DNA from 3 places in the Bacillus sp. FDAARGOS_235 genome. Region 1 is predicted to be linked to each of the others. Evidence: riboswitches for the same ligand, from Rfam matches in the RefSeq annotation. Region 1 holds a riboswitch; each other region holds the start of a gene.
What was found. A riboswitch is a leader RNA that binds a small molecule or an ion and turns the genes downstream of it on or off. The one in region 1 is predicted to bind lysine.
Positions count from the first base shown of each region.

Region 2: another riboswitch for lysine. It lies ahead of A6J74_RS12525 (amino acid permease); the one in region 1 lies ahead of A6J74_RS29505 (amino acid permease).
Region 3: another riboswitch for lysine. It lies ahead of A6J74_RS08040 (aspartate kinase); the one in region 1 lies ahead of A6J74_RS29505 (amino acid permease).

Region 1 covers NZ_CP020437.2:5,255,866-5,262,804, forward strand. The annotation lists gene A6J74_RS29495 (DNA alkylation repair protein) at 1-725, opposite strand, end outside; gene A6J74_RS29500 (iron-sulfur cluster biosynthesis family protein) at 759-1,064, opposite strand; gene A6J74_RS29505 (amino acid permease) at 1,177-2,643, opposite strand; lysine riboswitch at 2,756-2,948, opposite strand; gene A6J74_RS29510 (GNAT family N-acetyltransferase) at 3,335-3,784, shown strand; gene A6J74_RS29515 (sulfite exporter TauE/SafE family protein) at 3,825-4,835, opposite strand; gene A6J74_RS29520 (VOC family protein) at 4,935-5,735, shown strand; gene A6J74_RS29525 (aminoglycoside phosphotransferase family protein) at 5,746-6,684, shown strand; gene A6J74_RS29530 (metallophosphoesterase family protein) at 6,698-6,939, shown strand, end outside.
Region 2 covers NZ_CP020437.2:2,066,580-2,073,518, reverse strand. The annotation lists gene A6J74_RS12530 (ABC transporter permease) at 1-738, opposite strand, end outside; gene A6J74_RS12525 (amino acid permease) at 799-2,223, opposite strand; lysine riboswitch at 2,370-2,551, opposite strand; gene racE (glutamate racemase) at 2,752-3,579, shown strand; gene gapN (NADP-dependent glyceraldehyde-3-phosphate dehydrogenase) at 3,620-5,059, opposite strand; gene A6J74_RS12500 (ABC transporter ATP-binding protein) at 5,705-6,939, shown strand, end outside.
Region 3 covers NZ_CP020437.2:1,256,163-1,263,101, reverse strand. The annotation lists gene asnA (aspartate--ammonia ligase) at 1-960, shown strand, start outside; gene A6J74_RS08045 (helix-turn-helix domain-containing protein) at 1,110-1,559, shown strand; gene A6J74_RS08040 (aspartate kinase) at 1,750-2,979, opposite strand; lysine riboswitch at 3,181-3,367, opposite strand; gene A6J74_RS08030 (DoxX-like family protein) at 3,560-4,480, shown strand; gene A6J74_RS08025 (DUF4166 domain-containing protein) at 4,473-5,084, shown strand; gene A6J74_RS08020 (YndJ family protein) at 5,090-6,715, shown strand; gene A6J74_RS08015 (8-oxo-dGTP diphosphatase) at 6,744-6,939, opposite strand, start outside.

The DNA.
Region 1 (6,939 bases):
CTTAACCCATGTTTTATAATCCAAGGGTTAACAGGATGCTGTTTATCACGTAATTGCTGCAACCATTGAAAAACGAGTTCTTTATCTTCCTTCGTAATATCGTTAATATGATTGGCTACAGATTTTTGAACATACTTAGAAGGGTCATTCATTAATGGTTCAAGAAGCTGTAAATTGTTCTTAAAGTTACCTTTTAGAGCTCCTGTTTTTTTTGCCCAAGGAAGTCTTGGTCTTGTACCTTCAGAAATTAGTCTCCTAATGTGGCTGTTTTCGTCATGAATCCACTGTTGTAAAATATTTAGTGTGTCTTCATGGTACGTTTCAAGAAAAGGCCGAATGGCATATTCAGCAGTATTCCTTTTTGTTATTTCATACATTGCATGGAATGAGGAGTCAAAATCGTTAAGCCCATATTTTTCAACGTATTTTGCGATAGGCATGTACATATAGCCGTTTGTAAATGTACCTACTTCTGTTGTATTTTCTGGTCCCAATGTTTTCAGTAATATATGTATTGCTTCATTAAAATCTTTTTGTAAAGCATTGTGTAATTCATCTGCTATTACTTCAATCCGTTGCTTTAACTCTAAACCTTCAACTTTACATGTTACGGAGGCTATAAAGTTTTTTTTAGAGAAAGTAGAATCGTGTTTACAAATAGAATCAGCCATTTTTTCTGCTAATTCATCATTAAATAAAAATTTTAATGGAACGTATTTACCCATTTTTCCACCTCATTGGTCAGTTGAAAATAATTTTTATTTTTTAATCGACAATCCATAAACTAACGTCTCACTAGGAGTCGTAATACTAAAACCAGTCGTCTTATAATCAAGTTTCACTGTATCACCAGTGTAATCTTTCGTGAATGATTCCATTTGTACAATAAGCATTTCATCCTCATATACAATATCATCTGCATTGTATGTATCCCAAACTAAATCAACATCAACGAAAATGCTACAAGAGTTTGTCATTGTTCCTCTAATGCGAATGATCTTTTTATCTGCACGTTCTAATCTATGTATAGCTGCCTTTGCTTCATCAGTAATACGAATGTTCATTGTATCCCAACCTTTATTTTTATTTCTTTTATTATTGCAAAAACAAAAGAAATAGGGAAGTAAAGAGAATTGTAAAAAAAACGAGCAAACAAAATTGTTTGCTCGCTCTACTTTATTTTAGTTCACATTTATCAAGTGGAATCACTTTTGTTTTCTTTGTAAATTTATATCCTAACCATAGTACTAAGAAGAGCGGTAAACCTATGTAAGAAACGAGTACGCCGTTCCAATCGATTGATTCACCCATAAATGCGCCGTAGTTTTGTCCTAAAATTACGATGACGCAAAGTGTAAATGCGAAGATTGGACCGAATGGGAACCATTTTGCTCTATATGGTAAGTCTTTTAAATCTTTTCCTTGTGCGATATATGCTTTACGGAAGCGGTAATGACTAATTGCAATACCAACCCATGCGATAAAGCCAGACATACCAGAAGCGTTTAATAACCAAATATATACAACACCGTCACCGAATAAAGAAGCGATGAAAGCGACGCTACCAACTACTGATGTTGCGATTAGAGCGTTAACAGGTACACCACGGCTATCTAATTTGCCTAAAAACTTCGGTGCTTTTCCTTGACGAGCTAAATCCCAAAGCATACGAGTTGATGCGTACATGCCAGAGTTACCAGCAGATAAAACTGCCGTTAAAATAACAGCGTTCATAACAGAAGCAGCAAAGGCAACGCCTGCTTTTTCAAATACAAGTGTAAATGGACTTACTGTAACATCACTTGCTGCAAGACTTTCAGTTGTATAAGGAATTAATAAACCGATAACGAGAATTGCAAGGATATAGAATAAAAGAATGCGCCAAAAGATCGAACGAATTGCTTTTGGGATATTGCGTTCTGGATCAGACGTTTCACCAGCAGCTACACCTAATAATTCAGTTCCTTGGAAGGAGAAACCAGCAGCCATAAATACACCGATAATTGCCATGATACCGCCGTTAAATGGAGCATCTGCAACAGTGAAGTTTTTAAAGCCGACAGATTCGCCGCCCATAATTCCAAAAATCATCATGAAGCCGACAACTAAGAAGATAATAATAGTAACTACTTTAATAAGTGCGAACCAATATTCAGATTCACCAAAACCTTTAACAGATAAATAGTTTAAGAGAAAAATAATAGCTAAGCATAATCCACTCCAAATGAGGGAAGGGGTATCAGGGAACCAAAATTTCATAATTAATGTTACGGCCGCTAGTTCTGCCGCAATTGTAATCGCCCAGTTATACCAATAGTTCCATCCAAGTGCAAAGCCAAGTGATGGATCAACAAATTTTGTTGCATACGTGCTAAAAGATCCAGTAACAGGCATGTAAGCTGCAAGTTCAGCTAAGCTTGTCATTAAGAAATACACCATAATTCCAATTGCGGCGTATGCGATTAGTGCACCGCCAGGACCAGCTGAATGGATTACACCACCGCTGGCAAGAAATAGTCCGGTACCGATTGTACCACCGAGAGAAATCATCGTAAGGTGACGAGATTTTAATCCGCGTTTTAATTCACCTTGTCCTTGTGTAGTTTGCGTTTTAGAGGTAGATTGATTTGTTGCGCTATTCATGTTCAACACTCCTTTTCTTGTAGGTTAGGAAGGAGCGGGGGAGAAAAATACAAAAAACCGCCAAAGGAATTAGGCGGAACGTTTCACAAATAACCACCCCATCATACCCTTCCGTTAAGATAGCACCCCACGTTTACACGGTAATTTTGTAAACGTGACAGTTCTGTTCCTTTCGGAGACAGCCCCAGCTCATACTTCCAGAGAAGAAATACAAACTTCGGCAACTTTTCCTTTCAAACGGAGTCAGTGACATTCTCTGTGTCTCGTCCGTTTTACTTTTAAAAGTCGCAACCTCTACCTCATCGGATTGATGAGGATTTATATATTGCTAAGATATTTAACATATGGCAATTGTAATGAGTTTCTGAATATATTGCAAGGAATTTTGTTAGGAAAAGTCAAAAAATATCGGTTATTGTATAGGAAACGCTTGCATAACTCCACCCGAACCTACTATTATGTAGCAATAAACAAAGAAAAAATTGTTATACAAATGTTTCGCAAAAAATAATGAAAAACCCTTTAAAATTAAAAGAAAATTCAGAAAATATAATTCGACATAACGATTGAAGGGTATCACTTCTTTTATTTTGTTCTAAAGAAAAAACATATGTGCAAATTAAAAGATTGAATATTCTTTCTTTTTTGTAGTAAAATTGAAGTACTGTTTAATTAAAAAGGGGACATCGTTATGAAATTAGAAACAGAAAGATTACATATTATCCCGTGTACGGAAGAATGGGTTCAGATTGCGAAGAATCAAGGATACAATAGCGGCCCGCATATTGCAGGGCATGTAGAAAGTGTAAAACAAGACGCAGCTTTATTACCTTGGGGTGCGTGGTATGTCATTCGAAAAGAAGATGACATCGTACTAGGGGATATAGGATTTAAAGGGAAACCGAACGAGAAACGTACAGTAGAAATTGGTTACGGTTTTATTGAGAAATATTGGAATAAAGGGTATGCTACAGAATCTGTAGATGAATTAATAAAGTGGGCTTTCCAGACAGGAAAGGTAGATACAATTATTGCGGAGACACTCCTTGAAAATGCTAGTTCGATTCGTGTATTAGAGAAATTACATATGAAGAGAGTAGATACAACAGATACGATGATTAATTGGAAAATAGAAAAATAAAAAATACCGCTCGATATAGTTCGAGCGGCATTTTTTATCATTATGGTAGCATTTGTTTTTGATCTTTCGGATAGCCGCCTGTTGATGGGTTAGAACGATTGGAATGATTACGGACAGCAATGAAAATAGAAATAATAACGACAAGACCAACTGCCACGTAAGAAAGTGAAATAATAGTTGGATCCACTTTAAATGTTGTAAGTAGTGTACGAATATTCGTAAAGATAATAAGGCCACCAACTAATACCCCAAGTAAATGAGGTGGAACGATACGTACTAACCATGCGGCAATTGGAGCTGCGACAATACCGCCAAGCATTAAGGCGAATACCCAAACCCAGCTTACTTGTTCCCAGCCAAGTGAGATGAAGAAACCAATTGTTGCAGCGAGCGAAACAGGAAACTCACTCGTATCTACAGATCCAATAACTTTTCTAGCTTCATTTCCTCTTGCTAGCAGTACAGGTGTCGTAATTGGACCCCAGCCACCGCCACCAGTTGAATCGACGAATCCAGCGAATAAGCCGAGTGGCACAAGTTGTTTGGCAGACATACGCTTTTTGGAAGTAACAATTTGTTTTTGAATAATGAATCGTAATAAAATATAAACGCCTAAAGTGAATAAAAATATTGAAATGTACGGTTTAATCACATCGCCAGGTAAATTACTTAAAAAACATGCCCCAACAAATGCCCCAATTGCTCCGGGTAATGTTAATCTGGAAACTGTATATTTATCAACGTTTCCAAATTTGATGTGCGATGCACCAGAAGCTGCGGTTGTAACGACTTCAGCTAAGTGAACAGATGCGGATGCTACAGCTGGTGCAATACCAAACATTAATAATAGTGAGGTAGATGTTACCCCATACGCCATTCCAAGTGCCCCATCAATCAATTGAGCGAAAAATCCAATAATAGCAAAGACAATTAATTTCTGCATAAATAATCCCCCTGTAATAATAAATGAAAAAAGCACTTTTCCCGTATGAGAAAAGTGCCTTTGGTTTTTCCAATCAGCAATAATTAAATTTGTTTCATTATAATACATATTAATCATATAAATCAACTGGGTTTTGAAGTTTTTTGAATTGAATGAAAGAAAAATAAAATATACAATAAAAGGATGGAGAGAAAGGGGAGAAGGACTATGTTACGATTTGATCATCTCGTTCACGCAGTGCCTTGTACACCGAAGGAAGCAGCAAAACAAATGCAAGCGAGTGGATTTCATACTGTATTAGGCGGAGAGCATACTACTTGGGGAACTTGGAATAGTTTATGTTATTTTGATTTATCATACATAGAATTTTTAGCTGTGCAGCATGAAGAAAAAGCGAAAGAAGCAGAAAATCCATTAGTACAAGAAACGGTGGTGAAATTACAAAATGGAGAAGGAATGCTACAAATTGCAATTCGAACAGATGCCATTGAAGAATTAGCAGATAAATTTAGTAAATACGGTTTACAAACAATAGGACCATTTGAAGGGAAACGTATGAGAAAAGATGGTCGGCTTTTAGAATGGAAAATGTTATTTGTAAAGCAAGAAGAAAGCGGGCCGAGATTACCTTTTTTTATACAGTGGAATGAAACCGATGAAGAAAGAAGAAACGACTTACGCAACATAGGGACGATCACGGAACATAAAAACAAAGTGCAACACATTGAAGTGATCCATTATGCAGTGAAAAATGTTCGAGACACAGTGCGAAAGTGGAAAGAAGTAATGGGGCTAACTGCAAGTTCAGTCACAAAAAATGAAAAATGGAATGCTGAGTGCCAAAGTGTAGCGTTTGGTGACATTCATGTACAGTTTTGTGAACCGATTGGGGAAGGGCTAGTGAAAGAACACTTGATTAGGAATGGTGAATATCCTTTTGCAGTGGAGTTTAAAGGGGAGAATAAACGAGAGTATGAAGTGTTAGGTAGTTTGTACATATATGAATAGAGGGGATGTTTTGGAAGAAATAGTAAGAGAGATAGAAAGAAAACTAGAGTGGCCCTGTATTGTAAAATGTATAGCCATTACAAAAGGTTTTTCGCATGAGGAAAAATATAAAATTGAACTAGAGAATCGTGAAACGTATTTTGTAAAAGTGTGTGATTCTGCTAATTATGAACGAAAACTAGAAGAATATACGTATATGAAACAAATAGAGTTATTACATATTCCAACGCCCAAGTTAATTCATTTTATAAAACTTGAAGAATTAAATAAATGTGTTCAAGTATTTGAATGGATTGACGGAGTAAATGGTGAAGAGAGCTTACGGAAGTTATCGGTGGAAGAACAGTATGATGTAGGAAGAAAAGCAGGAGAAGTATTAAGGAGAATTCACTCAATTGAAAGAGAAAGTGCAAGTAATAAATGGGAAACATTTAGATGGAATAAATACGAAAGATACATAGAGGCACTAGCAGACTACGAGGTGAATTTTCTGGATTTGAAGCCAGTATTAACCTTTGTAGAAAACCATAAAGACTTATTAAAAAATCGTCCAATCACATTTTTACACGATGATTTCCATCCAGCAAATAGTATGATTCATAACAAGGAGTTTATCGTTATCGATTTTGGTGGATATGATTTTGGCGATCCAATACACGATTTTTATAATGTAGCGATTTTTACTACAAGAATAAGCAAACCATTTGCGGTTGGACAAGTTCACGGTTATTGCGGAGGCGAACCGTCACTTCACTTTTGGCAGCTGTACTCCTTATATGCAGCAATGACATTCCCGGCTGATATCGTTTGGACAAACCGAAGCACACCGCACCTAGTAGATGATATGAAGGAAAGACTAAATGGAATTTTAGAAGAAAATAATCATTTTTCGTCCTATGTTCCAAGATGGTATCAATCCTATCATATGGATATAATGAAAAATAAATAACGGAGGGATTCATTTGGATAAAATAGCGGTAATTTCAGATATTCATGGTAATATTCCGGCATTAGAATCTGTGCTGAAAGATATTAAATTAAGAGGAATCGAGCGCATTATTTGTCTTGGAGATTTAGTAGGAAAAGGCCCTCATTCAAGCGAAGTAATTGAAATCATTCGTAAAGAATGCGAAGGCGTTGTAATGGGGAATTGGGATGATTTCATTACAAAACCGACTGAATTTGAAGCATTAAAATGGCATCA
Region 2 (6,939 bases), 2.1 Mb from region 1:
TCTTTTGTTTACTTGCTTATTAAGTTGCGGAACATCAGTAAAGATGCTAGCAAATTGATAAAAGCGAACATCCATTTTTTCTTCTTGCTCGATTATGTAATCCCACGGTATTCGTTTTGTAGGCTGTTTTTTCGTATATAGAAGTAGGAAAGCAAGTAGTAAGAGCAATCCGCCTAATATGAGAACATGTGCCGAGTAAAATAGCATGTAAATGATTAGGACGTTACAAGCAATACGAATAATGAACCATATGTTTTTTTCATGGCTATCACGCCACATCCAATATATGTACAGGTTCCAAGCTTTCGTAATCATTAAAACGATAAAGATTGTACATAAGAACGGTACAGTTAATTGTAATGATTGCATAGCCAGCGGAACGAGAATAAGGAACGTAAATAATAATGGGAAAATCTGAATGATGTAATTATATAGAAGAGATTTTTTAAAATAAGATGTTAGTTTCTCTTCTAATGCAAGCAAATAGACAGCATCAGGTTTTTGAATAAAGGTGCGAATGGGACATCTCATTATAATAAATGTAAGAACGGTCGTTATGAGTATGAGAGATATTCCTTTAGAAGGAGATGCTTTTAGAAACTGAGCATAATAATATGCGCCAACGCATGAAATAAAGATAAAGCTATATAATAAACCGTTAATCATACGTGCAAAGTATGTAATGATATTTTGCATATGTTGTTGGAAGCGACTGCTCCATAGTGATTCAATTGACATGTTTTTCACCTCTTTGTTCTATTATATATGTTTTACAAAAGAAAAAACGAGCAAATTGCGTTATGCAACTTGCCCGTTTTTCTTTTCGTTATTTTTTTTCTGATCACGATTCATTAATGGATAGAAAGCAAATCCAATTACGAATAAACCAATTCCGAGAAGGAACGTTTTTATATCGGATGCACCGGTTTTTATAACCCATAGTGCGTAGCAAAGTGCGATCACTGCGACTATACCATCTGTAATTCTTGCCCGCATTTCATTTTTATACGTTTCACCAGTTGCGACTAATTTTAACTGGAAGATCGGTGAAACGAGATATGGAATGAGGTAGGCCAGTGTTGATACGGTAATAACGAATGTATAAGCTTCCGCAATAGTTCCTGATAATGTTGAGAATAAGAATACTTGCGACATAATGTTTGTTAATCGTAATGAGTAAATTGGACTTCCTTTTTTATTTGTTTTTGTGAAGAAGGAAGGGAAGAAACCTTCTTTTGCTGCTTGATACGGTACTTCTGAGCTTAATAAAATCCAGCCTAAGATAGAACCGAATAGGGAAGTAAGAGCAAGTAATGCCATCAGTTTCCCGCCGCCATGACCCATTGCAGCATTTAGTGCATCTGCTAACGGACGTTCAGAAGCTTGTAATGTATCAACGTGAAGGACACCCATTGTTAAAATTGTAATTCCTAAGTAAATTGCAACTGTAATAAGTAATCCCGCAACTGTTGCCCGTTTTACCGTTTTTGGAGAAACAGCCCGGTTTGATAAAAGAACGGCTGATTCAATTCCGATAAACGCCCAAAGCGTTGTAAGAGCGGCTAAATTTACTTGTGAAAGAAGACCATGTGATACACCTGATTTATCGATCATCGGTGTGTACCATTGTCCAAACTTAGAAGCTTCGAATGCAAATAACGTAACGACGATAAATAAAAGGAATCCAGTCACTTTCGTTGTTGTTGCTAAGAAGTTTAGCTTTCCAGCTCCGCTTACACCATTAGTTAATATAATATGAGTTCCCCAAAGTAAGATGGAACAAATCGTAAATGTAATTAGTTTTCCGACTTCTATGTTAAACGAACCGATTGAAAATAGTAGTCGTGTATCTTTCATAATTGGGAAGAAGAGTGATAAATATCCCGCGAAAGATGTAATAATAGCAACGTTACTTGCCCAGTTTGCAACCCAATATCCCCATACCATACTGAAACCAGCCATTTTTTTCTTTTTTGGTGTTGAGAATAAAGCATATGCATGACTTTGTGGTCCTGTCGTTAAATCAGGACGACGAATTGCTAAATTACCGAAAACAAGAGCTAGCATTAAAACACCAAACCCTGTTGTTAACCAAGCTAAAGTGACACCGAGTGGGCTTGCTGTTTGTGCCAATGTACTTGGCACCATGAAAATCCCAGCGCCAACCATATTACCGACAACGAAAGCTGTTAGTACCCAAAAGCCCCATTTTTTTTGTTGCATAGAAAATACCTCCAAAGTTAGTATAACCAAGTCAAGCGAGGAGATATGTATGTCTTCCGATTAGAGAAGAGAAGTCCCAAACAAAACAAAAAAAGCACGTAATCTGCCGCTACATGCTTTCTATCTTATAAGAAACCCACGACATACCTCTCGATAGCTCTCCACAAACGAAACGTTTGTGACAGTTCTGCACTTATTAAATGCAGACCCAGCAAGTGTGCATGGTGGACACGACTTACTTCGGCAATCATTCCTTTCCCATTTCTTCATCAATGCCACTACATCTCCTGAAATGATACTCTTAATGACTGCAACCTCTACCTCACCGAGATACGAATGAGGATTTAAATATTAAATTAACGTATTTAAGAGTAACAAATGTATTTTTATACGTCAATGGATATAGTAATAATCAGATTATAGAGAAGAGTTTGTGATTAAAAGAGAGAGGGATTATTATGTAATATTGAATTTTCATAATATAATAAATGTTATTGACGCTAGAAGATTGAGAAGGGGATGAAGTATATGTCTGTATGTCATAAACATTCAGTAATAGGTGTGCTAGATTCGGGAGTTGGGGGATTAACAGTTGCGAGTGAAATTATAAGACAATTGCCTAAAGAGAGCATTTATTATATTGGTGATAATGAGCGTTGTCCGTATGGGCCAAGAAGTGTAGAAGAGGTACAATCTTTCGTATTTGAAATGGTTGAGTTCCTCAAACAGTTTCCGTTAAAAGCGCTAGTGGTAGCATGTAATACTGCTGCAGCTGCTGCATTGACTGCGCTGCAAGAAGCACTGTCTATTCCGGTTATTGGCGTTATACATCCGGGAGCAAGAGCGGCAATTAAAGTGACAAAGAAAGGGGAAATCGGAGTAATTGGAACTGTAGGTACGATACAGTCTAATATGTACGAAAAAGCATTACACGAGCTTGATACATATTTGGAAGTGCATAGTCACGCGTGCCCGACTTTAGCTACAGTTGTAGAAAATCAATTAGAAGATACAGCATATGTAACGCAGCAAGTGAAACAAGCTTTACTGCCATTAACGAAAGAAGATATAGATACGTTAATTCTTGGGTGTACGCATTATCCACTTTTAGAGTCCTATATAAAAAAGGAACTAGGAGAAGATGTAACGATTATTAGTTCTGCAGAAGAAACAGCGATAGAATTAAGCACAATTTTACAGCACAAAGGAATCCTGTCTGACAATTTGAATCCGAAGCATCGATTTTTTACAACAGGCTCTGTTTTATCATTTGAACATATTGCTGAGCGTTGGCTAGGATATGAAATTTCTGTAGAATGTGTGAATTTACCTATGGAAAAACAACTCGTGAAATAAAAAGAAGCTGATCTAAAACTAGATCAGCTTCTATATAAGATTAAACTAAGTTCAATACAGTTACTTTTTCACGTGTCATAGACTCAAGGCTCTTACGAATACCTTGTGCGCCCATACCTGAACCTTTTACACCGATGAATGGGAAGTGATCAGGTCCGCGCTCTGTGCGTCCGTTAATTTGAACAGAACCAGTTTCGATTTTGTTAGCAATTGCAAATGCTTTGTTAATGTCTTTTGTGAAGACACTTGCTTGTAAGCCGAACTCTGATTTGTTAGCAATTTCAATTGCTTGCTCATCTGAAGAAACGCGGATGATTGGAAGGATTGGGCCGAATGGCTCTTCCCAAGCAACTTTCATTTCTTCTGTTACGTGGTCGATTAATGTTGGGTAAATTAAGTTACGCTCACGTTTGTTACCGATAACGATTGTTGCACCTTTTTCAACAGCATCGTCAACTAAACCTTGAACGAAGTCAGCAGATTTATCGTCAATTAATGGAACGATTGTGCTGTCTTGTTCTGGAGATCCAACTGATAGTTCAGCTACTTGCGCTTTTACTAAGTCAACAAGCTCGTCTGCTACGTTTTCGTGTACAAGTACACGTTTAATAGCTGTACAACGTTGACCAGAGTAAGAGAATGCACCGCTTACGATATGGTTTGCAGCATCTTGTAAGTCAGCATCTTCACGAACGATACCAGGGTCTTTCCCACCAAGTTCTAATACAAGTGGAATCATTGCAGCTTTTTTCGCTAAATGTTTACCTGTGTTTGTACCACCTGTGAACGATACCATATTGATACCTTCGTGTTCTACTAAGTAGTCACCAATTACAGAACCGCGTCCTGTAGCTACGTTTACAAGACCTTTTGGAAGGCCAGCTTTATGAAGTGCTTCCACCATTTTAATACCGCTAATTGCACCTTGAGTTGCTGGTTTGAAAATAACAGCGTTACCCATAATTAATGCTGGTGCAAGTTTTGCAGCAGATAAGTTTACTGGGTAGTTAAACGGTGCGATTGCTAATACAACACCAAGTGGTGCGCGTTGGATAATCGCAAGTTTTGATTTTGTTCCGCCAGGGAAGCTATCGCCCATCATGCTTTCTCCGTGCATATGTAAAGCTTCTTCAATTGTGTAACGAATGAAGTCAGCTGTACGAACAACTTCTTTCTTCGCATCTTTATATCCTTTACCGACTTCTTTCATAATAATATCGGCAATTTCATCTTGCATATTTACGAGCTCATCAGCCCATTTATATAAATATTTTGCGCGATCTTGTAGAGAAGCTTCAGCCCATGATTTTTGAGCTTCTTTTGCAGATGCAATTGCTTCATCTACTTCTCCGCGAGTAATTGCTTGTACTTGACCAATTACTTCGTGTAAGTATGGAGATGGAATGTCGATTGTTTGTCCTGAAGAGCTTTCTCTCCATTCTCCGTTTAAATAAAATTTGTACGTATTGCTAGTTGTCATGATTAGTCCTCCTAAAATAGCAACTTGTAAGAGTGAGTATAAGGTGATTGTAGGGGGTTTGATAATATTTTTCAAATGAAATGTTTGTGAAAACGATTTCTTATTCTTTTTTTATTTTGTATGCCCTTTCTTACAGAAGATTCCCTTATTTCTAACTTATTTATCGTGTTATGAACCATTCTTCATTTTTTTGTGATAAAAGACTATCTTACTCTATAACGAAAAAAACAATTGACAGAATACTCAATATAGTTGTAAGATAATAAATGGAAAATAAATGAAAGGGGTGTGCGTAATGATTGTAATCGTAAATGTAATGGGCTTAGCTCTGTTAAATAACAGAAAACATTCATATCATTACGCAACCCGTACGGATATATAGGGCATTTTTGTCTTATAAAAAGCGTACGTTGCGTATATCGTAACGTACGCTTTTATGCATTCTTGTGCATATCGTCAAGCGACGGTATGCTTTTTTTTGTCCAATTTGCTTGTTTCCATACTTTGTATGGTTACTATAAAACTGAAATTTGGAAGGTGGAAAAATGTGATGAGATTGTATGGGTTACGAAATGTAAATGTGATTGGTTTGGATAGCGGATAAAGAAATGAGAGTGAAACGAAAACGAGAAGGGAGAGGTTACATTGTTTTCAGTATTACTAAAGTTAAGATGGTTTTTTAAAGAGCATTGGAAGAGATATAGTATCGCAATTGGTGCGCTTTTAATTGTAAATATAGTTGAAGTTATTCCCCCAAAAGTACTAGGGGTTACGATTGATAATATAAAAACAGGAACGTTAACGAATGCAGCAATTATGGAGTCTATTCTTATTTTAATAGGAGTTACGATAGTTGGATATGGCCTTACTTTTGTTTGGCAGCATCAATTATTTGGAGGTGCGTTCGTACTTGAGAAGACGATGCGCTCGAAATTTATGGGGCATTTACTCAAGATGACACCGACGTTTTATCAAAAAAATCGTACTGGCGATTTAATGGCGAGAGCAACAAACGATTTAAAAGCAATCGCTATGACAGCTGGTTTCGGTATATTAACGCTTGTAGATTCTAGTTTATATATGCTTACAATCGTTTTTATGATGGGATTTACAATAAGTTGGGAGCTTACATTAGCGGCCCTTATACCGCTGCCAATTATGGCATATGCGATGAATATATATGGAAAGAAATTGCATGAAAGGTTTACAGTTGCGCAAGATGCGTTCGGTGATATGAATGATAAAGTACTTGAATCAATTGCTGGCGTGCGGGTGATTCGTGCATACGTACAAGAGAACGCAGATCAGGAAAGATTTCATCATTTAGGAGATGACGTCTACGAAAAAAATATGAAGGTAGCAAGAATCGATGCGTTATTCCAACCAACTGTGAAAATGCTTGTCGGACTTAGTTATTTAATTGGTTTAGTGTATGGTGCATACCTTGTATTTCAATCAAAGGTGACACTTGGTGAGCTCGTTTCCTTTAACGTGTATTTAGGGATGATGATTTGGCCGATGTTTGCAATTGGCGAATTAATTAATGTTATGCAAAGAGGAAATGCTTCGTTAGATCGTGTGAATGAAACGTTAGCATATGAACCGGATGTAAAGAATCCGAAAAATCCAAAGCTTGTACACGAGCCTGATTATATTCAGTTTGATGAAGTTTCTTTTTCCTATCCTTCATCATCTGAAGAAAATTTAAAAAAGGTTTCTTTTACATTAAAACAAGGAGAAACGCTAGGGGTTGTCGGAAAAACAGGAAGCGGAAAAACGACGCTTGTACGTCAGCTTCTTCGTCAATATCCGCTTGGAGAAGGGGATATTGCAGTTTCTGATGTGACATTAGATAAAATGACGAGTGATAATGTACTCGG
Region 3 (6,939 bases), 1.3 Mb from region 1:
AGAGAGACTCAAATCGCAATTAAGGAAGTTAAAACATTTTTCGAAGACCAATTAGCAAAACGTCTTGAACTATTCCGCGTATCTGCACCATTATTCGTAACAAAAAAATCAGGATTAAACGATCATCTAAACGGTGTAGAACGTCCAATTGAATTTGATATGTTACATTCAGGAGAAGAATTAGAAATTGTTCATTCACTAGCAAAGTGGAAACGATTTGCACTACATGAATATGGATATGAAGCTGGTGAAGGTTTATATACAAACATGAACGCGATTCGTCGTGATGAAGAACTTGATGCAACACATTCCATTTACGTCGACCAATGGGATTGGGAAAAAATCGTTCAAAAAGAATGGCGCACTGTAGATTACTTACAAGAAACAGTACGGACAATTTATGGAATATTCAAAGATTTGGAAGATCACTTATTTGAAAAATATCCGTTCCTTGGAAAGTATTTACCAGAAGAAGTTGTTTTCATTACTTCCCAAGAGCTAGAAGATAAATATCCAGAATTAACGCCGAAAGACCGTGAACATGCAATTGCAAAAGAACACGGTGCAGTCTTCATTATCGGAATTGGTGATGCACTTCGTTCAGGTGAAAAGCATGACGGACGCGCAGCCGATTATGATGATTGGAAATTAAACGGTGACATTTTATTCTGGCACCCAGTATTACAAGCTTCATTCGAATTATCATCAATGGGAATTCGTGTTGATAGTAAATCACTTGATGAACAGTTAACAAAAACGGGTGATGATTTCAAACGTGAGTATGATTTCCATAAAGGTATTTTAGAAGATGTACTACCATTAACAATTGGTGGTGGTATTGGACAATCAAGAATGTGCATGTACTTTTTACGCAAAGCACATATCGGTGAAGTTCAATCTTCTGTATGGCCTGACGATTTACGTGAAGCTTGTAAGAAAGAAAACATTCATCTGTTTTAATTAATATAAGTGAGAGGGAGAGTAGCTTGAAAATAGAGTTACTCTCCCTTTTTTTATTGTGTAAACTAGTGGTTTACAGTGCGTGTTACTAATAGTTTCTTTCTTTTTTATCTCCCTTTATGTAATAATTTGCTAAAGGAGGGGACGTTATGAGTATAGGAGAACAGCTAAAAAAACTAAGAGAATCAAAGGAGTTTTCGCAAGAGGATGTTGCTAAAAAAATTGGTGTGACGAGGCAAGCGGTTTATAAGTGGGAAAATGATAAAAGTTACCCTGACATTGATAATTTAATTTTACTGAGCGAAATGTACAACGTTACGCTAGATGAGTTAATAAAAGGGAATCAAAGCTTTAAAGAGAAAATACATATTGATGAAGAAGAGGCGGATTTTGAGAAAAAGAATGAGTTTGGTTTTTATATTGGATGTGGTTTGCTCATTATGAGTGCGTTCATTGAGTATGAAAAAATACAGGTGGTTGTATTAGGAATTGCACTATTCATGATGGTCTTTTACTCGGATGTGAAGAAAATTATTTTCAATGAATATAGATCATTTTTTCAAGGGAAAGAGAGAAACGATATGTGTGATAAGAAGTAAGAAGAGTCAACTATATTTCCTAGGAAAGAGTTTAAAGAATAATTTCATTGTTTTATAATGATTTTTGGATATCGATAATATATTAAAAAGCTGTTTGCGTAGAGTCTTGAAATCTATGCAAACAGCTTTTTATTTATATAGGAAAGAAATAGATTAATATGTTTTTGTAAGTTGCAATAAAAATATTAAATTAGCTCATTTGCACTAAAGGCTCAATTTTCGCCATAAATGATTGATGAAGTGCTTCCACACCTGTTACTAAATGAAGGCGGTCAATAACGACAGACACTTTAATTTCAGATGTACTTACCATTTTAATATGAATATCTTCTTCTTTTAAAGTAGTGAACATATTCGCAGCAACACCTGGATTAGATACCATACCAGATCCTACAATTGATACTTTTGCTAAATGATTTTCATGTTCTACAGACTCATAGTGAAGATCTTCTTGGTTCTGTTCCAATACTTCTAGTGTTTCTTGTAAGTCATTAGAATGGATAGAGAAGGAAAGATGAACAGTTCCTTCATTTGTAATACTTTGAATAATAATATCTACATTAATATGTGCGTTAGCTAACGTAGAGAAAATTATTGAAAGTGAACCTTGTTCCAATCCTTTCACTGTGACACGTGTAATATTATCTTCAAAAGCAATACCTTTAACGATTGATTGTTGTTCCATGTTACATTCTCCTTTTACAATTGTTCCGTTTTCTTGTTCCATACTTGAGCGAACTTCTAAAACGACATGATGATTTTTGGCAAATTCAACAGCACGTGGATGTAATACGCCGGCGCCGAGGTTTGCCAGTTCTAACATTTCATCATAAGAAATTTCATCTAATTTGTAAGCTGTCTTTACAACTCGTGGATCCGTCGTGTATACGCCTGTTACATCCGTATAAATATCACATTTTTTCGCTTTTAGTGCCGCTGCTAATGCAACAGCTGTCGTATCAGAGCCACCACGTCCAAGCGTTGTAATTTCATTTTTTTCACTGATTCCTTGGAAACCAGCTACGATAACAATCGTGCCTTCAGTAAGATAAGACTGAATACGCTCAACGTTAATGTCAGTAATCCGTGCACTACTGTGTACAGATTCTGTCGTAATACCAGCTTGCCATCCTGTTAATGAAATTGCGTTATAACCTTTTGCTTGTAGTACCATTGTTAATAATGAAATAGTTACTTGTTCTCCTGTAGATAGAAGCATATCCATTTCACGTTTACTCGGATTTTCCGCAATAGCGTTAGCAAGTGCTACAAGTTCATCTGTGCTTTTCCCCATTGCTGAAACGACAGAGACGATACTATGTCCTCGTTCATATTCTTCAATAATTAAATTTGCCACATGTTGAATGCGCTCAACACTTCCGACAGAAGTACCACCAAATTTTTGTACAATCGTTTCCATTACGAATTCCTTCTTTCGTCCATTTTTAAGAATAGATTAGGACATATATAAATCCCAATATTCCTGTAGTTACCAGAGAGAAAAACAAAAAACACCATCTCAAATAAGTGAGGATGGTGCTGTTACAGGAAAAGGGAAACAGAAAACGGAGCTAATAAAAAAACCGCCAAAAAAGGAATACCATGAAAATGATATCTCTTTTTTGTAGATAGCTCTTCATACGTACATGTCTGTACATATGACAGTTCTGTTTCTATTCGAAAACAGCCCCAATTGATAAATGCAGAGAAATTTATCAATTTCGGCAACACTTCCTTTCATCCAATTTCATAGACATCTCTGTGTCTCCATTAGAATACTCATAAGTATTGCAACCTCTATCTCACGTTTTAGGCGAGAGTGTTTGATTTATGAAGTTGTTGGTAACATTTGTTTTATAATAATTTAAATTATTCAGGGAATCAAGTGTTTTATATGTATTTTCAAAATTCTTTCTTTTTAGAGATAAAGTTTGTGAAAAATGTAGCAAAATACATATATTACATGTACATTAAAAATATAGAGTGTAGGAGGTCGGAGTATGAAAAGAAAAAGGCCTATTTATGTTGCAACAGAAATGAAAACGACAATAGAGAAATTATGGGAATATACGCAAGAACCAGACCTACATACAGAATGGGATGCTCGTTTTACTGAAATTTCGTATTTAGAGAAAAAAGAGGGAGAACCACAGAAGTTTTTATATAAAACAAAGATAGGATTTGGGCTTGAAATAGGCGGAGAAGGGGAATCGATAGGTGAAATAAGAAAAGAAACTGGTGAACGGATTTCTTCTTTGAAATTTTGGACAGACAATACATTATCACTTATACGAATAGGGCGTGGTTATTGGAAGTATACACCGCATAAAGAGTGTATTCATTTTGAAACGCAATATGATTATGATACGAGATATGGTCGTATAGGAAATGTGATTGATTCATATATGTTTCGTCCATTATTAGGTTGGGCGACTGCTTGGAGTTTTGATGCTCTCAAATTATGGTTGGAAAAAGGTTTGCATCCTAGTTTGCTAATTAGAAGAACGATGACGTATTGGCTCGTTTGTTTTTTATTTGCTTTTGTATGGATATATCAAGGGATAGTGCCAAAACTACTGTTTACTCATTCAGAGGAAGTAAAGATGCTTTCTTTATTAATCGGTTCAAATGAAAGTAGTGTATGTATACTTAAAATAATTGGGGTGTTAGAAATAATTTTCGGTGTCGTATGGCTGTTGCCAATAATAAAACGAAAATTATTTATACTGCATATTATTGTATTACTAGTTTTAACGTTAGCGGCAGGATTTACGAATATCGCAAGCTTTACAGGGCCGTTTAATCCGATTACATTAAATGTTCTTCTAATGGGGTTATCAATTGTCGGTTATATAAATAGTTTCGATTTACCAAGCGCGAAAAATTGCAAGAGGGCGAGAAAGGGACAAGTGTATGGCTAATATGTATGAACGATTATTAGGGGATACCTATAAAAATCTTCATCCTGAATTGCAGAAGCGTTATGCGATTACAGAAGAGAATAGTTTTACAGGGGAAGGAAAGATGGATGAAATTTACGGTGGCTCTTTTTTCGTAAAATTTATATTGAAAATTGCATCGAAGTTTCGAATGTTTTTCTCGGAACGAGGAGAGGAAATTCCATTTACGATACAAAACATAGCTGAGCGAGATGAATATGGACAAGAATTAGTAAGGTGGAACCGTACTTTTTATTTTCATAATAAGAAAAGATATTTTAACGCAGTTATGCAATTGGATGAAAACGAAAATGAAATTGTAGATTATTTTGGCGAACCACATTTACTCGTTTCTACACTGCATTTTCATATCGATGAGTTAGGGGCAATGCATATTTCTTCAAAGGAACAATGGTTTTATATGTTTGGAAGAAAAATGCCGTTACCAAAATTTTTGTATGGTGAGGCAAAAATTGTTGAAAGTTATGATGAAACACTTAAGTGTTTTCGAATTCATGTACAAGTACGAAACCCGTTAATTGGTTCGCTTTTTTCATACAAGGGAACATTTGTAGAAAGGGAATAAACGATATGAAAAATATAATATTTGGGCTTGCTTGTTATGTTGTTTTTCTAATATGTGAGTGGTCGAATATAAATCCTGTTGAAGCAATTATATTATTATCTGTTTTATTATTTATACCGATGTCTTTTTGTATTATTGATAAAAGAACAAGAAATGGATCGTATTTATTATTTTATAAATTCGTATCGTTTTTATATCCAATCGCAGCAATTTGCGCAATGCTAGCTTTCGTCACAAATCACTATTTATTTGCGCTAGTTTGGTTTGTATATACAGGAATTGTTGCGTTATTTGGTGTAAGTAGATTGCTAGAAAGAGGATGGAAGCCGTTAGAGGAGACCGTCATAGATAGTGCGTTTATTTATTTGTTTTTAGGTGGTTTTTGGTTTTTTGCTTCAGTAGCAAAACTTTCAATTATGCATTTTAGCTCTGACATTGTTTTACTCACAGCTGCACATTTTCATTATTCGGCGTTTTTATTGCCATTATCAGCTGGTTTAATAGGGAGAAAAAGAGAAAAGAGAAGTAAAGTGTATGATGCTATTATGTTTATCATCATGATTTCACCTATGACAGTTGCAATAGGAATTACATATTTGAGGATATTTGAATTTTTTGCAGTTGTGATATATTTATGTGCTATTTATGGATATGGTATTTACGTTTGGAAAGCGAAATTTAATGCTATTCGTGCAAAGGTTCTCTTAATCATTTCGTCTAGTACGCTCATGGTTACAATTATGTTCTCACTCATATATTCATACGGAAATTTAAAACAAGTACTGACGATTACAATTGCTCAAATGGTTTGGATTCACGGTGTGGTAAATGGTATTGGAGTAGCATTACCAGCATTTGTAGGTTGGATGATTGAAAAGAGTGCTCCAAATTATAAGTACTATGGGAAACCAATGAGTAGATTAAGAGGAAGCGTGAGAATTGGTGGGACATTTTTACAGAATGGAAATTTAGTAGATAGTAAGGAATACAACGGTTTAGTTGATAAAATAAATGATTTTCATAGTGAGTCATTTGACGTGACGAAGGTTCCTTTAAGTATAATTCGTTTTTATGAAAATACAGCAGCGTATGAGTTACAATCGAATATTAAATGGGCTCGTTGGTTCCGTCCATTTGCATTTTGTTATACGAAAATGAGTAAACGAGTAGGACAAATACATTTAGGGATGGGCGATAAGTGGGAAACAATGTATGGTTCTATCATAGGTGTAAATGATGAGAAAGATGGGAGAGAGAATGTAAGGGCTTGGCTAAGGGAAAATGAAGCAGGAGAGTCTATTTTTTTGGCTCTGTATTCAAAACATACGCATAAGAACGAGACATATATGAATATTGCATTGCCTTTACCTTATTCGAATATGACAGGTATTTTAAAAGTATGTAATGATAGCAATGATTTAATCATTACTAGTAAGTTGAGAGAAAATAGTAAGGGAGATGAGGGGATTTATTTACATACTGGTTTCTTTACAATCCGTTTACCGTTAACAGAGATTTTTATCATTAAAGAGGGAAAGGGTCACATGCTAACTGCTCACCATAAAATGTGGATATTCGGAGTTAAGTTTTTAGAAATTGATTATGAGATTAAGAAAATAGAGGTGAAGTAAGAAAAGCTTGGAAGGATTCCAAGCTTTTTTACGTATGGGTAATTGTCATAGCGACTTGTTTATCTAAGTCTCGGTCCCAAACACGTTGAATTTCAAACGTACCTTTTTCAAAAAATAAAGGGAATCTTTCTTTAAACCAATCTTGCATAGGAAGATTGAGTGCTGTATCGATTGGCACCCATACTAATTCACCCTCAGGAGGATTAATAAGAAGCTCGCCTTCA